2 regions of the Nitratireductor kimnyeongensis genome follow, and region 1 is predicted to be linked to the other one. Evidence: riboswitches for the same ligand, from Rfam matches in the RefSeq annotation. Region 1 holds a riboswitch; the other holds the start of a gene.

Region 1 (7,474 bases):
GGCGGGGTTCGCCCGATCCCCAACGCATCCCTGAGACGGCTGCGCGAAATTTGCGATCGCCATGGGCTGCTCCTCATTCTCGACGAGGTGCAAAGCGGTGTTGGGCGTACGGGTAAGCTGTTTGCCCATGAGTGGGCGGAGATCACACCCGACCTCATGGCCGTGGCGAAGGGCATTGGCGGCGGCTTCCCGCTCGGCGCGTGTCTTGCCACATCGGAAGCCGCGAAGGGCATGACCCCCGGCACCCACGGCACGACGTTCGGCGGCAATCCGCTCGCAATGGCCGTGGGCAATGCGGTTCTGGACGTGGTTCTCGCCGATGGCTTCATGGAAAGCATCAGCAAAAAAGGGCTCCAGTTCAAGCAGAGCCTCGCTGCCGTCGCCGATGAGTTCCCGGACATCATAGAGGGCGTTCGTGGCGAAGGGCTCATGCTCGGCATCAAATGCAAGGTGCAGAATTTGCGCCTTCTGGAAGCGCTGCGCGATCAGAAAATGCTCGTGGTACCGGCTGGCGACAACGTGCTTCGGCTCTTGCCACCATTGATCATCACAGAAGGTGAGGTCCGCGAGGCCGTGAAACGCATCCACGATGCCGCCGCTGCCGTGAGGGCGACCGAAAAAGCCGATGCTTGAGAAAACCAGGGAGACGGGCATGGCCAGTGGTCTGCGCCACTTCATTGATCTTTCCATGGTAGATCCGCAGGATCTGCGTTTGATGCTCGACGATGCGAGAGCGCGCAAGGCGCGCCTGAAGGCCGGCGAGCGCGAAAGGCCTCTGGAAGGCAAGGCGCTGGCGATGATCTTCGACAAACCGTCGACCCGGACCCGCGTGTCCTTTGACGTCGGCATGCGACAACTTGGTGGTGAAACGATCATGCTCACCGGCACCGAGATGCAGCTTGGCCGCTCTGAGACCATCGCTGATACTGCGAAGGTGCTCTCGCGCTATGTGGATGCAATCATGATCCGCACAACGGCGCATGAGCGTCTTATCGAACTGGCGGAGAATGCCACAGTCCCGGTGATCAACGGGCTGACGGATGACACGCATCCCTGCCAGATCATGGCCGATATCCTGACCTTCGAGGAACACCGGGGTCCGGTGAAGGACAAGCTCTTTGCCTGGACGGGGGACGGCAATAATGTGCTGCATTCTCTGATCGAGGCTTCTGCGTGCATGCAGTTCCGTCTCAATATCGCCGTGCCTCCGGGCAGCGAGCCAATGGCGCAATATGTCGATTGGGCGCACGCGAATGGTGGACGGGTCACTTTCATGAAAACTGCCGAAGAGGCCGTGGCCGATGCAGACTGCGTTGTCACCGACACATGGGTGTCAATGGGGCAGGAGCATCGCGCGCGCGGTGACAATGTCTTCAAGCCCTTCCAGGTGAACGAAGCGCTGATGAAGCACGCCAAATCCGATGCACTGTTCATGCATTGCCTGCCGGCTCATCGTGGCGAGGAAGTGACTGACGAAGTCATTGACGGGCCTCATTCGGTGGTGTTCGACGAGGCGGAAAACCGTCTTCACGCGCAAAAAGCGGTTCTTGCATGGTGTCTCAACAGGTGACGAGCGAAACAAGACAATTGGGCGAGTTTGGTTTCGCCGGAGACGACCACGTCGTTCCTTTCGACGTCGAGCCGCTGGATGTGCGCGGTCGCGCGGTTCAGCTCGGGCCGATGCTCGATCAGATTCTTGCGCGCCACACCTATCCCGAGCCGGTTGCACGTCTGCTTGCAGAGGTGATCGTTCTCACCGTGCTTCTGGGAAGCTCGCTCAAGTTCGAGGGCAAGTTCATCGTTCAGACCCGCTCTGACGGGCCGGTCGATATGCTCGTTGCCGATTTTTCGACACCGAGCTCCATGCGGGCTTATGCTCGCTTTGACGAGGCACGTCTCGAAGAGGCGGTTGCAGCCGGTAAGGATGCTCCGGAAGACCTGCTTGGCGCCGGTGTTCTGGCGTTGACTGTGGATCAGGGCACCGACATGCAACGCTATCAGGGCATCGTGCAGCTCGATGGGGCCACGTTGGAAGACGTAGCACGCACCTATTTTCGCCAGTCCGAACAGATACCGACCGAGGTTCGTCTGGGTGTTGCCAAGATGGTTTTGCCTGGCGGCGAGAGCGGGCAGGAACATTGGCGAGCAGGCGGTTTGCTTCTGCAGTTTCTTCCCAGCGCGCCCGAACGCATGCGCAGTCTCGATCTTCCCGGCGGCGACGGTGACGAGGATCACGAAGGATCCACCCATCCGGAAGACAATGCGTGGCAGGAAGCGCGTATGCTGCTTTCCACTGCGGAGATGACGGAACTCGTCGACCCCACGGTCGGGGCTGAACGCTTGCTTTACCGCCTGTTTCACGAGCACGGTGTGCGTGTTTATGAAGGCTCTGACGTGCGCGATGATTGTTCGTGTTCACGAGACAAGATCAAGGCTGTTCTGGATGGCTTCACACCGGAAGAGGTGGCCGACAGCATCGAGGATGGCGTCATACGCGTCACCTGCGAGTTCTGTTCGACCGAGTATGTCTTCGATCCGAAGGACTTCAGTTGATCCGGGCCGAGGCGCCGGGAAGATCAAGCGAGAAGGCGGGGATGTCAATTTCGAAAAGCGCCCCGCGCGGTCCTCGCATCGTGTAACGCCCCACCATGATGCCGGAGGGAGCGGTCAGCGGGCAGCCGGACGTATATGTGTAGCTGTCCCCCGGCTGTAGGACGGGCTGCTCTCCCACCACACCTTCTCCACGAACCTCCTGAACCCGCCCCGTCTCGTCGGTGATGTGCCAGTAACGCGCGACGAGTTGAACAGTCTCGGGCGAGTGGTTCGTGATCGTGATCCGGTAGGCCCACACGAAATGGCCGCTTTCGGGATCTGACTGTGCTGACAGATAGCTCGGTTCGGCGCTGACTTCGATTGATTGGGTAACAGCTCTGTACATGGCTCAAACTCGCATTGCGCGCACTCGACGCAGGAAGGATGGGGCCTTCCCGTGAAAGATCAAGAGCATAGCAGAGATGGCATGGCGGATCATGCATGAGGTTCGATGATCTTTCATGACGCCATTGTGAGCGGCATGAGAGGTCGAATGGCGATAAGCAAGGGGCAGTGAGAACAACACACTGGTGAAACATGCTTGACGGTTGGGCACATCGAAAGATCAACCCCGGATTATCTGCCGTAGCCACTCAGCTTGCGGGAGCGGGGGTGCGCGCCAATGCCGTCACCTATGCGGGACTTGCACTGGGGTTGGCCGCCGCCGCTGCCATTGCTTATCAGGGCTTTTGGGCAGGGCTTGCGCTCATTTTGGCCAGCCGCTTATGCGACGGGTTGGACGGAGCCATAGCCAGAATTCACGGCAAGACCGATTTCGGTGGTTATCTCGACATCGTTCTGGACTTTGCGTTTTACGGAGCCGTGCCGCTCGGCTTCATTATCGCCGACCCCGGCGCCAACGCAATCGCCGGCGCAGTGCTCCTGCTGGCGTTCTATGTCAATGGTGCCAGCTTTCTTGCTTACGCGGTCATGGCCGAAAAACGTCGCCTCAAAAGCGATGCACGGGGGGAGAAATCGCTCTTCTTCACCACTGGACTGGCCGAAGCGAGCGAAACGTTGGCCGTCTTCGTGGCCATGTGTCTCTTACCGTCCTGGTTTCCGGTACTCGCCTACGGTTTTGCCGCGCTCACCGCCTATACCACTGTTTCACGCATGGTTTTGGCGAGCAGGCGTTTCGGCTGAACGCGCTTCATATTGCGGCCAGCGCCCTTTCGATGTCGGCAAGAAGGTCGTCGCAATCTTCCAGACCGACCGACAGGCGCAGGGTGCCGTCACCAATTCCCAGTTCTGCCCGGGCATCATCCGACAGGTTCTTGTGAGTGGTGGTTGCCGGGTGGGTGATAAGGCTCTTGGCATCGCCGAGATTGTTGGAAATCTGGAAGATCCTCAAAGCATTCTCGAAGGCAAATGCGCCCTTTTTTCCACCTTTCAATTCAACGCAGATGAGCGTCGAGCCGCCCTTCATCTGCCGGGCGATGATGTCTGCCTGAGGGTGATCCTCGCGGCCCGGATAGATGACACGGGCGACCTTGGGGTGGTCGGCAAGCAGATCGGCGATGCGGCCGGCGCTTTCGGTCTGCTGGCGCACGCGCAGCGGTAGTGTCTCCAGCCCCTTAAGCAGCGTCCATGCGTTGAAGGGCGAAAGGCTGGGCCCGGTGTGGCGGAAGAAGTCCTGGAGATGCTCGTCCACCCATTCCTTGTCCGATAAGACGACACCACCCAGGCATCGGCCCTGACCGTCAATGTGCTTTGTGGCCGAATAGACGACCACGTGCGCGCCCAGTTCAAGCGGCTTTTGCAGGAGAGGGGTGGCGAACACGTTGTCGACAACGAGCCGCCCGCCGATTTCGTTTGCAAGGGCCGCGACGCCGGCAATGTCAGCCACTTCCAATGTCGGGTTGGTGGGACTTTCAAGAAAGAAAAGCTTGGTGTTGGGGCGTATGGCCGCTTGCCAGTTTTCGAGCTTCGCGCCGTCGACAAGTGTCGTCTCGATCCCGTAGCGGGGCATCAACGTCTCGACCACCCAGCGGCAGGATCCGAAAAGCGCACGGCCCGCCACCACATGGTCGCCGGCTTTGAGCGAGCAAAGCAGCGCTGCTGTGACCGCCGCCATGCCGGAAGACATGGCGCGCGCCTCTTCGGCGCCCTCCAGCGCGCACATGCGGCGCTCGAAGATATCGACGGTGGGATTGGCATAGCGGGAATAGACGAAGCCGGGTTCTTCGCCCTTGAATCGGGCCTCCGCAGCTTCGGCACTGTCATAAACAAAGCCCTGCGTCAGATAGAGCGCTTCGGAGGTTTCGCCAAAATGCGAGCGGGAGACCCCGCCATGAACAAGCGCTGTCTGTGGTTTCCAGTCGTTCTTGGAATTCTCTGTCATCGCTTAACCACCCATCAAAAAACCGGCCGCGAAAAGCCGCATGCCGGTCCGGTGATCGAGCGCGGCCTTTTAGCGACTTCTTTAACGTGGCTGCAAGCCGACCGGCCAAATCACCACGGGATAAAGCTCCATTACGCCTTCAAGCGCCTTGCGTCAACGACCAGCAACGCTAAACCTCGTTCAATTGAACTGCGTGCGTGGAGAGGGGCGTTGGCAAAAGCGGGAATTCTGCCGGACAAGGATATTGCGGCACTGTTCGACAATGGAGCGCTCGCCTCGGCTCGTCCGCTGGATGACGACCAGATTCAGCCAGCCAGTCTCGACTTGCGATTGGGCACTGTTGCCTATCGTGTACGCGCCAGCTTCCTGCCTGGGCCGAACCACCGTGTTTCAGAGAAGCTTGAGAAACTCAAACTGCACGAGATCGCCCTCGTCGAAGGAGCGGTTCTGGAGACGGGGTGCGTCTATATCGTCCCGCTGCTGGAGGGGCTCGATCTGCCCGATGGCATTTCGGCCTCCGCCAATCCGAAAAGCTCGACGGGACGGCTCGATATCTTCACGCGTGTGATGACCGACCACGGGCAGGAATTCGACAAGATCCCGGCCGGTTATTCGGGCCCGCTCTATATGGAAGTTAGCCCGCGCACTTTTCCGATCGTGGTGCGCACCGGCTCTCGCCTTTCGCAGATCCGCTTCCGTACCGGCAAGGCGTTGCTCGATGAAAGCGCGCTGGCGGATCTGCATGCGCGCGAGACGCTCGTTGCTTCGGAAGACCCCAACATCACTGGCGGTGGCATCGCGCTCTCGGTCGACTTGAGCGGTGGCGGCAACGGGCTGATCGGATACCGCGCAAAACACCACACGGCACTGATCGACGTGGACAAGCGCGACCAGCACGACATCGCAGACTTTTGGGAGCCACTGACAGGCGACGGTGCGGACGGCCTGATCCTTGATCCTGACGAGTTCTACATTCTCGTGTCGCAGGAAGCGGTGCATGTGCCGCCGCACCATGCGGCTGAGATGACACCGTTCGATCCGCTGGTGGGCGAGTTCCGTGTGCACTATGCGGGTTTCTTCGATCCCGGATTCGGCCATTCTTCGGCCGGTGGCACTGGCAGCCGCGCGGTTCTCGAAGTGCGCAGCCATGAGGTTCCGTTCATTCTTGAACATGGCCAGATCGTTGGCCGCCTCGTTTACGAACGGATGCTCTCACGCCCTGATGCGCTTTATGGCGCGGACTTGAAATCGAACTACCAGGGGCAGACGCTGAAGCTTTCCAAACATTTCCGCATGGCCTGACCGCAAAGGTCAGCGCTCTTCCCGCGCCTTTTCCGCGGCCATTGCCTGCACTTCTTTGCGGAGCGCGCGAATCTCGTTGAGGATGATCTCCTGCTCGGCCTGCAGGGCTGTGCGTTCGGCCGATGCCTCTTCATCATGCTCGGCCTGCATCGCCGAGACGATGATACCGATGAAGAGGTTCAACACGGTGAACGTGGTCGAGACGATGAAGGGAATGAAGAAGAGCCAGGCGAGTGGATAGACCTCCATCACCGGACGGACGATCCCCATCGACCAGCTCTCCAGCGTCATGATCTGGAAAAGCGAATAGGCGGAAAGGCCGATCGTGCCAAACCAGTCGGGAAACGATGTGCCAAACAGTTTGGTGGCCATCACTGCAAACACGTAATAGACCAACCCCAGAAGCAGCATGATAGAGCCCATGCCCGGCAGCGCCGAGATCAGTCCGCCGACCACACGCCGCAATGATGGCACCATGCTGACCAGACGCAAGACACGCAGGATGCGCAGCGCGCGCAACACAGAGAGCCCGGCGGTCGCCGGAACAAGCGCAATGCCCACCACAACGAGATCGAAGATTCGCCAGGGGTCGCGGAAGAAGTTCTGCCGGTAGACAGCGAACCGTGCGAGAAGTTCGGCGACGAAGACGCCCAATATGGCTTGGTCCAGCGTTTTCAACAGTGGACCAAATGCAGTCATGGCTCGTTCAGAAGTCTCAAGACCCAGCGTGATCGCGTTGACGACGATAAGGGCAGTAATGGCCGCTTCGAAGCGACGGGATTCGATCAGGCTTTTGAGCGCTTGCACGTTTGGGAGTCCGCTTGGCTTTTGGAAGAATTGAGCGGCACACAGGTGGGATGAATTCGGCAAAACGTCAAGCCGTGCCCGACAGTTCGGTCAGAATGCGCCTGCGGAGCGATCACCGGCAAAACGGGAGCCTCGTGCTCATCTCGATAAACGAAACCAGGCAGGAAGCGTTGCTTCCTGCCTGGTCCATCAATTGTAGTCGTTCAGGCTAGCCGATGACCTTACCGTCTTCCCGCCAGACGGAGATCACCGCTGAACGTGGCTTTCCATTACCGTCGGGCCAACTGCCGCCCGGATGCTGGATGCCGACGAATGCAACCTTGCGGTCGGCCGACCAGGTCAGACCGGTCACTTCTGCGCCGTTCGGAGCCGTCAGGAAGCGGGCGATTTCACCGGTTTCGGGGTTGCCAACCAGCATCTGGTTGTTCCCCT
Region 2 (7,474 bases), 1.2 Mb from region 1:
CGCGGCAGCCGTACCAAAGCGCTGAAACAGGCCGTTAAATCGGCCCACGAACTGATGAAGGACAACCGTCAGCTCATTATCTATCCTGAAGGCACACGCCGCCCGCCTGGTGCCGAACCGGCCTACAAATACGGAATTGTTGAACTCTACGCCCAGCTCGGAGTCCCTGTGGTGCCGGTCGCGCACGCTGCAGGTCTCTTCTGGCCCCGGCGTAAGTTCCTTCGCCATCCAGGTCTCATCCGTGCTCGTTTTCTGCCCGCAATCGAGCCCGGCCTTTCCCGCGAGGTGTTTCAGGAACGCCTCGTCCGGGAAACCGAAACCGCCTGTGACGAGATGCTGGTGGAAGCTGCGATTTCGCCCAACCCGCCGCCCCTTCCCGAAACCGCTCGCCGGCGCCTGAATGAGCTTGGTGTTGTGATGCAATCAAACAAAAGCCAGACCGGCTAAAGCGATCCCGCTGCCATCTCGAGGCGCGCGGCCACAGTTTCGAGCCAGTGATCGCGAATATCGAGTGCCTTTAGATGCTCGACGGTGTTGCGGACATACTCCACATTGGGACCCGATTGCCCGACAGATGCGTGGACCTGCCGAACAGCATGGTCGATGTCGAGACTGCCGGCATACTGACCATGGCTGCGGTCGACCACATAGGTGAGCGCGGTCACCGAAGCCCCGCTTGCCAAGCGGATGCCAACCCGGCGCTCCAGATAAACGTTGGTGACAAGTTCCCGTTTGCGCAGATAGCCGACCACCTCCCCTTCGAGTTCTCCCGGAACCCGAAACGCAAGGCCAAGGCAGGATCCACCGCGGTCGAGCCCCAGCACGAGCCCCGGCCGATCCGGTGTGCCGCGATGAACATGGGAACGAATGCACAGAGCGCGGCGATAGCCGTATAGCCTCGCCTTGCAGGTTTCGACATGCGCAAAACCCGGGCGCCACATCAGCGATCCATAGCCAAAGACCCAAAAATCGTCCATATCGCCTGCCCAATGCTTGAAAGGGTGCTGCCGTGTCGCCATGACTAGAGGCGAACGGGTTAACCGGAGGACCACATGCCGTCAAGAAAACGCGCGGGACGCAGCTTCAGTCGCCGCTTCATATTGTTTGCGCTTTTCATCGTTCTGGCGATCCTGGCCTATACCGGCGCATGGTTCTATGCCGCCGACACGCTGGAACGCCGCACCATAACGGCAATCGAGAATTTGAATGTGGGCCCTCAGCGGGCAAATTGCGAAGAACCTACGGCCCGCGGCTATCCCTTCCGCATTGGCCTGTTCTGCCGAAGTGTCTTCTATGAGGACGCCAAGAACGGTGTTTCCATTAGCGCTGGTGCCTTCCGTTCCGCAGCACAGATCTACCAGCCGATGCGCACGGTGGGTGAGTTGGATGGGCCCGCACGCATTGCGACACCCTATCTCCCAGCCATCGAGGCGGGCTGGGAAAACATGCGCGTCAGCGCGCGCCTCACGGCAAGCCTGCCAGAACGCATTTCCAGCGAAGCTAAGAATGTTGTGCTGACACTGGACGATGAGAGCCGCCAGCCGATTGCCCGGGCAGAAACGCTTCAGGCGCACGCGAGGCAGAACGGAAACGATCTCGACATCGCCCTCATTTCAGAGGCTCTGACAATCGATTCAGGACTTACAAACGGCAGCGTGATCCCGGCCTTCAATGGCGAATTGCTCGTGACCGTCGACAACGGCGTATCGCTGGCCGGCTTCGACGCGCCCGGACTGCGGGGCCGTTCAGGCACAATTGAGAAACTCAGCCTCAAAATAGCGGGCGAGGAGGCCGGCCTCATCCTGAAAGGACCGATCCATATCGCAGACAATGGCTTGATTGATGCCGAATTGCGGGTAACGGTCAACGAACCCCGGAAGATTGCACAGCTGGTTGGCGAGATCCTGCCGGAAAAGCGTGACGAGATCGCTGGAATAACTGCGGGGCTCGCCAATCTCGGCACGGCGCCGACCCTGCCGGTGAACATCCGCCAGGGCCGCGTTTTCGTCGGCTTTCTGCCGCTTGGGTCAATCCCGCCCGTGCAGTAGCGCTTAAGGCTTCTCGGGATGCGCCAACGCGTGCCGGCCGAAGTCCGGCACGTCGATATCCTGGCCCGCCTCGATGATCGACCGTCGGATCGCGCGCGTCCGGGTAAACATCTCGAAGAGTTTGTCGCCATCGCCCCATCTGATCGCGCGTTGAAGCGCGGAGAGGTCTTCGGAAAAGCGTGCGAGCATCTCCAGAATGGCATCGCTGTTGTGCAGGCACACGTCCCGCCACATGGTCGGATCGGAAGCTGCGAGACGCGTGAAGTCACGGAAACCGGAGGCCGAATACTTGATGACTTCCGACTTGGTGACCGCTTCCAGATCATCCGCAGTGCCGACGATATTGTAGGCTATGATGTGCGGCAGGTGCGAAACGATGGCGAGCACCATATCGTGATGCTGCGGATCCATGATGTCGACCATGGCACCACACCGTTCCCAGAAGGCCGTCAGAAGCGAGAGCGCATCGGAATTGGTATCGGGAAGCGGCGTCAGAATGCACCAGCGCCCTTCAAAAAGATCGGCGAAACCGGCATCCGGACCGGAATCCTCCGTGCCCGCGATCGGATGCCCAGGAATGAAATGAACGTGCTCGGGCAGATACGGCTCCATCTGCGCAATCACCGACGCCTTGGTCGAACCGACATCCGTGACGATCGCCCCCGGTTTCAACCCTGGTGCGATGGCTTGCGCTATCGCACCGGAAGCGCCGACGGGAACCGAGACGATCACCAGATCGGCATCCCGCACTGCTTCGGCCGGATCCTGTTCATAGATATTGCCCAATTCCAGTTCGCGCGCTCTGGAAAGAGTCTTTTCGCTCCGGCTCGAAATGGCGACGGTTGCAGCAAGACCGCCATGTCTTATCGCCCGCGCCAGCGAGGAACCGATCAGGCCGATGCCGACCAGCGCGATCTTTTCAAAAAGTGGGTCAGGCACAACTCAGCTTTCCATGAAATCCTTGAGCGCGGCAACGACGCCGCGATTGGCCTCTTCCGTGCCGATCGTCAGACGCAATGCATTGGGGAACCCATAAGGCACCACCCTGCGCAGTATATAACCGCGAGATCCGAGAAAAGCGTCCGCATCGGCTGCCGACTTGCCGCCATTCTCGGGGAAATGGATCAGCAGAAAATTGCCGACGCTGGGAGTGATGCGAAGACCGAGCTTACCAAGTTCCTCGACCAGCCAGGCACTCCAGGTTTCGTTGTGCGCAACAGCCCGTTCCACATGCGCCTTGTCGCGGATTGCGGCTGCGCCCGCCTCAATGGCCAACGCATTGACATTGAAGGGACCGCGCACCCTGTTCACCGCATCCACCACATGAGCCGGCGCATACATCCAGCCGATGCGGAGCGCTGCCATGCCGTGAATCTTGGAGAATGTGCGCGTCATCACGACATTCTCACTCGACGAAACCAGCTCAATGCCCGACTCGTAATCATTGCGGCGCACATATTCGGCATAGGCCGCATCCAGAACGAGCAGCACATTCTTCGGCAGACCCGCCTGCAGACGGCGCACCTCATCCACCGGCAGATAGGTGCCGGTCGGGTTGTTGGGATTGGCAAGAAACACAATGCGCGTCTTGTCCGTCACCGCCGCCAGAATGGCATCGACGTCCGCACGCTCATTGTCTTCCTTCACCACCACCGGCTTGCCACCTGCGGCCAGCGTCTGGATACGGTAGACAAGAAAACCGTGTTCAGTGAAAACCGCCTCGTCACCGGGCTTGATATAGGTCTGCGCGAGCAGGCCAAGAAGCTCATCGGACCCGTTGGAGCAAAGAATGTTGGCCGGGTTCAGCCCGTGCATCTCTGCAATGGCATTACGCAGCTTTGCGGCCGATCCGTCCGGATAGAGCTCAAGATGCCCCATCGCTTTGGAAATCGCCTCGGCAGCCGCAGGCGAGGGCCCGAGCGGAGATTCGTTCGAGGAGAGCTTCCACACCTTCGTTGCACCCGGAGCGCTTTCGCGACCGGGCATATAAGCGGCGATATCCATGACACCGGGCTTCGGTTCGGGACGGACGGACGTGCTCATTGAATGGTCCTGTTTTGAAAAACGGTTGAACGGATCCTCGACCCTACGGAGAAAATCCGTCCGTTGCTTTAGACCATGACGGCGATTGACGCAAAGAAAACACCGTCCTAAATAAAGCTCTCTACTCGTGGTGATTTGGCCGGTCGGCTTGCAGCCACGTAAAACAATTCGCTAAAAGGCCGTGCGAAGCAGAATTTGCTGAGACCGGTCGCGATTTCGCCGCCGGTCTTTTTTGTTGGAGCAAAACGATGCCGATCAAGATCCCCGACCAACTTCCCGCCCGCGATATTCTCGTGCGTGAAGGTGTGTCCGTGATGGACGAACAGACCGCGCTGCGGCAGGACGTCCGCCCTCTCCAGATCGGGCTCCTCAATCTCATGCCCAACAAAATCCGGACCGAGACCCAGTTTGCCCGTCTCATCGGCGCCTCACCACTCCAGGTGGAGTTGACCCTCGTGCGCATCGGCAACCATCGCGCCAAGAACACTCCGGAAGAGCATCTCATTTCCTTCTATGAGACCTGGGAGGAAGTGCGTCACCGCAAGTTCGATGGTTTCATTATAACCGGTGCGCCCATCGAGCTTTTGCCTTTCGAGGAAGTTACCTACTGGAAAGAGCTGGAAGAAATTCTGGACTGGACGCTGACCAACGTCCACTCCTCCTTTTATATTTGTTGGGGAGCCATGGCGGCTGCCTGGCATTTCCACCGCATTCCCAAATACACACTCGAGAAAAAAGCGTTCGGCGTGTTCCGGCACCGCAACAACGCGCCTGCCTCACCTTTCCTGGCTGGCTTCTCGGACGATTTTGCAATTCCCGTTTCGCGGTGGACCGAAGTCCGCTCTTCAGACATTCCTACTGACCGTGGCCTTCAGGTGATCATGGAATCGGATGTCACCGGCCCATGTCTCCTGACGGAAGATTCCGGCAATCGGCTCTATATGTTCAACCACATCGAATACGATTCCACCTCGCTCAAGGAGGAATACGACCGCGATGTTGCAGGGGGAACCGAGATAGCCGTCCCGCATGGATATTACCCGGACGACGATCCGAGCCGTCCGCCACTCAACCGCTGGCGTTCACATGCGCACCTGCTCTTCGGCAACTGGATTAATCAGGTTTATCAGTCGACGCCTTATGAGCTTGAACAGATCGGTCAGCGCTAGCAAACGCACACCGCTCCTTTCGCCCGATAGGTTACCAGACGCGCGATAAAAGCAGCGGGTCGAGAAGGAGCGACTGCTCGGAATACAACTTATTATTGCATATTATAATAATACACTAAAAAATTTAAGACAGTGATTTGATTGAGCTTTTTCAGAAGCTCTTGATTTCGACAATGGATAGCAACCGATGCACAAGTTTTTCATTTCTACAGCTTTTTTAATTTCCGTTCTGCCGACATCGGCTCCTGCGGCCGATCTCGCAATCCCCGACAGGCTGGAGGTGACCTCGCAGGACCATGCAGTCACCTTCATCGGAGGCGTGGGCTACACGTTTCTCGAGGCTGAAGAGATCGTCTACGATTCTGCCGGAAATCGCATCAGCGCGCTTTTCTGGGAGAGTGAAGCGCCTGTGCTGACCGGGGGCTTACGTGCGCGCCTTGCAGGCCCATGGACATTGACGGCCAATGCGACAGTAGGGTTATCCGGGAACAGCCGAATGGAGGATTACGATTGGCTCGATGCGTCGCCGAGCTATGCCTTCAACGACTGGAGCGATCGCTCCGTTCACCCTGATACGGATCTAGACCATTATTTCATCGGTGATATCGCACTCGGGCGGGATTTCGAGGTCCGGGATTCGATGACTCTCAATCTGCACGGCGGCTTCAAGTATACAGATGTCAAATGGACCACTTTCGGCGGATCATTTGTCTACAGCGAAGAAGGTTTCCGTGACGAACAGGGCGATTTCCGCGACGGTGAACGCGGCATCTCTTACCAACAGAAGTTTCCCGGAGTGTTTATTGGAGCAGAAGCCACTTCAAGGCACAAAGGCTGGACCTTTTCCCTCCAGGCACGTGGCGGTCTGAATTTCAAGGTCGAGGACGAAGATCACCACTGGTCGCGCGACCTGCGATTCAACGGTGATTTTGGCACCCTGCCATTCGTGTCCTTATCTGGACGCGTAGAACACAGCATCAACGGGAATGCGAGCCTGTTTCTCGCTGGAAGCTTTGATCAACACTTTGATAGAATAGGCGATGTGCGGATTTCGGAAATCGCTTCGGGCGCACCGCTCGAAGCGATCCGAAATAGTGGGGGCCTGGGGTTCCGTGCAATCACGCTCTCTGGCGGTTTCAAGATGAGGTTCTGAGCACACCCAGGCCCAGCGGATTTCACGCTTCTTGGAATGTGATCAGAACATCGCTTGCCTTATGGCCGGGATCGACCCCGTCTATTAGCAGGATATCGCCGTCCGAATGGTCACTGCGCAGGCGTTTGATGGCTTCATACGCCTGCGATATGTACCAGTCTTCAGCCTTCTGGCGACTAGGGAAGGCGATCACGATCAGGTCGCCCTCCCAGTTCCCTTCCCTCACATCCGGTTGGGCACCATGAATGATGAATTGCCCGCCAAACGGCTCCAGTGTTTCATCGATACGCTCCAGATACTCGATGATGGCCGGGCCGACGACCACATTGCGAAGATGACCTATGGCGTAAGCTGGCACGGACGGCACTCCTCTCTCAGAAACTGTTCGAGAGCACATTGGAGCGCCTTCCGAATGAAACCAATTACCCCTGAGGTAAACGTTATCCTCGCAGGAGTTTCTCGGCATCACGGGCCAGTTTGACGGTCAGTTCACCAGCCGGCATCGGCGCGGAAAGAGCCGCAGCCTGCCCCGCCCAGAGCGGCGAAAAATCACTCACACCCGCCTTCTCGGCAGCCGCACGCAACGGGCCCACTGCAGCCGTTGCCAATGGGAAAGCGGGAGCCTCCTCACTTATCGGCCCCACTTCGGAGACGAAGCGGTTCAGCAGTCCTCGGGCTGGACGCCCGGTGAACACATTGGTGAGCACCGTGCGGTCGTCCCGAGCCAGCGCAAGGGCATCCCGATGCCCCGGACTGGTGAGCGCTTCTGGCGATTGCAGATATGCCGTGCCCACCTGCACCGCTGAAGCACCAAGCATGAAGCAGGCGGCCACCGCCCGGCCATCGGAGATACCACCTGCCGCAATCACCGGAACGGAGACCGCATCGACCACCTGCGGCACCAAAGCCAATGTCCCCGGCTGCGTAGCAATATTCGGTTCGAGGAAGACGCCTCGATGCCCTCCGGCTTCCGCGCCCTGTGCAATGATGGCATCGCAACCGTTTTCCTCCAGGAAGCGTGCCTCCGCGACAGTCGTGGCCGACGCGATGATTTTTGCTCC

What was found. A riboswitch is a leader RNA that binds a small molecule or an ion and turns the genes downstream of it on or off. The one in region 1 is predicted to bind S-adenosylmethionine.
Region 2: it holds a riboswitch for S-adenosylmethionine, as region 1 does, so the genes downstream of both, metA (homoserine O-acetyltransferase MetA) here and KW403_RS10900 (O-succinylhomoserine sulfhydrylase) in region 1, are expected to answer to the same signal.

What each region holds. Positions count from the first base shown of each region.
Region 1 is NZ_CP078143.1:2,281,658-2,289,131, forward strand. It holds gene KW403_RS10875 (aspartate aminotransferase family protein) at 1-633, shown strand, start outside; gene argF (ornithine carbamoyltransferase) at 653-1,570, shown strand; gene KW403_RS10885 (Hsp33 family molecular chaperone) at 1,552-2,553, shown strand; gene apaG (Co2+/Mg2+ efflux protein ApaG) at 2,546-2,938, opposite strand; gene KW403_RS10895 (CDP-alcohol phosphatidyltransferase family protein) at 3,130-3,735, shown strand; gene KW403_RS10900 (O-succinylhomoserine sulfhydrylase) at 3,743-4,933, opposite strand; SAM riboswitch at 4,983-5,060, opposite strand; gene KW403_RS10905 (2'-deoxycytidine 5'-triphosphate deaminase) at 5,144-6,235, shown strand; gene KW403_RS10910 (ion transporter) at 6,245-7,042, opposite strand; gene KW403_RS10915 (PhoX family protein) at 7,251-7,474, opposite strand, start outside.
Region 2 is NZ_CP078143.1:1,086,605-1,094,078, forward strand. It holds gene KW403_RS05085 (lysophospholipid acyltransferase family protein) at 1-447, shown strand, start outside; gene KW403_RS05090 (gamma-glutamylcyclotransferase) at 444-977, opposite strand; gene KW403_RS05095 (DUF2125 domain-containing protein) at 1,053-2,048, shown strand; gene KW403_RS05100 (prephenate/arogenate dehydrogenase family protein) at 2,052-2,987, opposite strand; gene hisC (histidinol-phosphate transaminase) at 2,991-4,091, opposite strand; SAM riboswitch at 4,209-4,286, shown strand; gene metA (homoserine O-acetyltransferase MetA) at 4,340-5,260, shown strand; gene KW403_RS05115 (omptin family outer membrane protease) at 5,448-6,413, shown strand; gene KW403_RS05120 (DUF1330 domain-containing protein) at 6,436-6,771, opposite strand; gene KW403_RS05125 (NAD(P)H-dependent flavin oxidoreductase) at 6,854-7,474, opposite strand, start outside.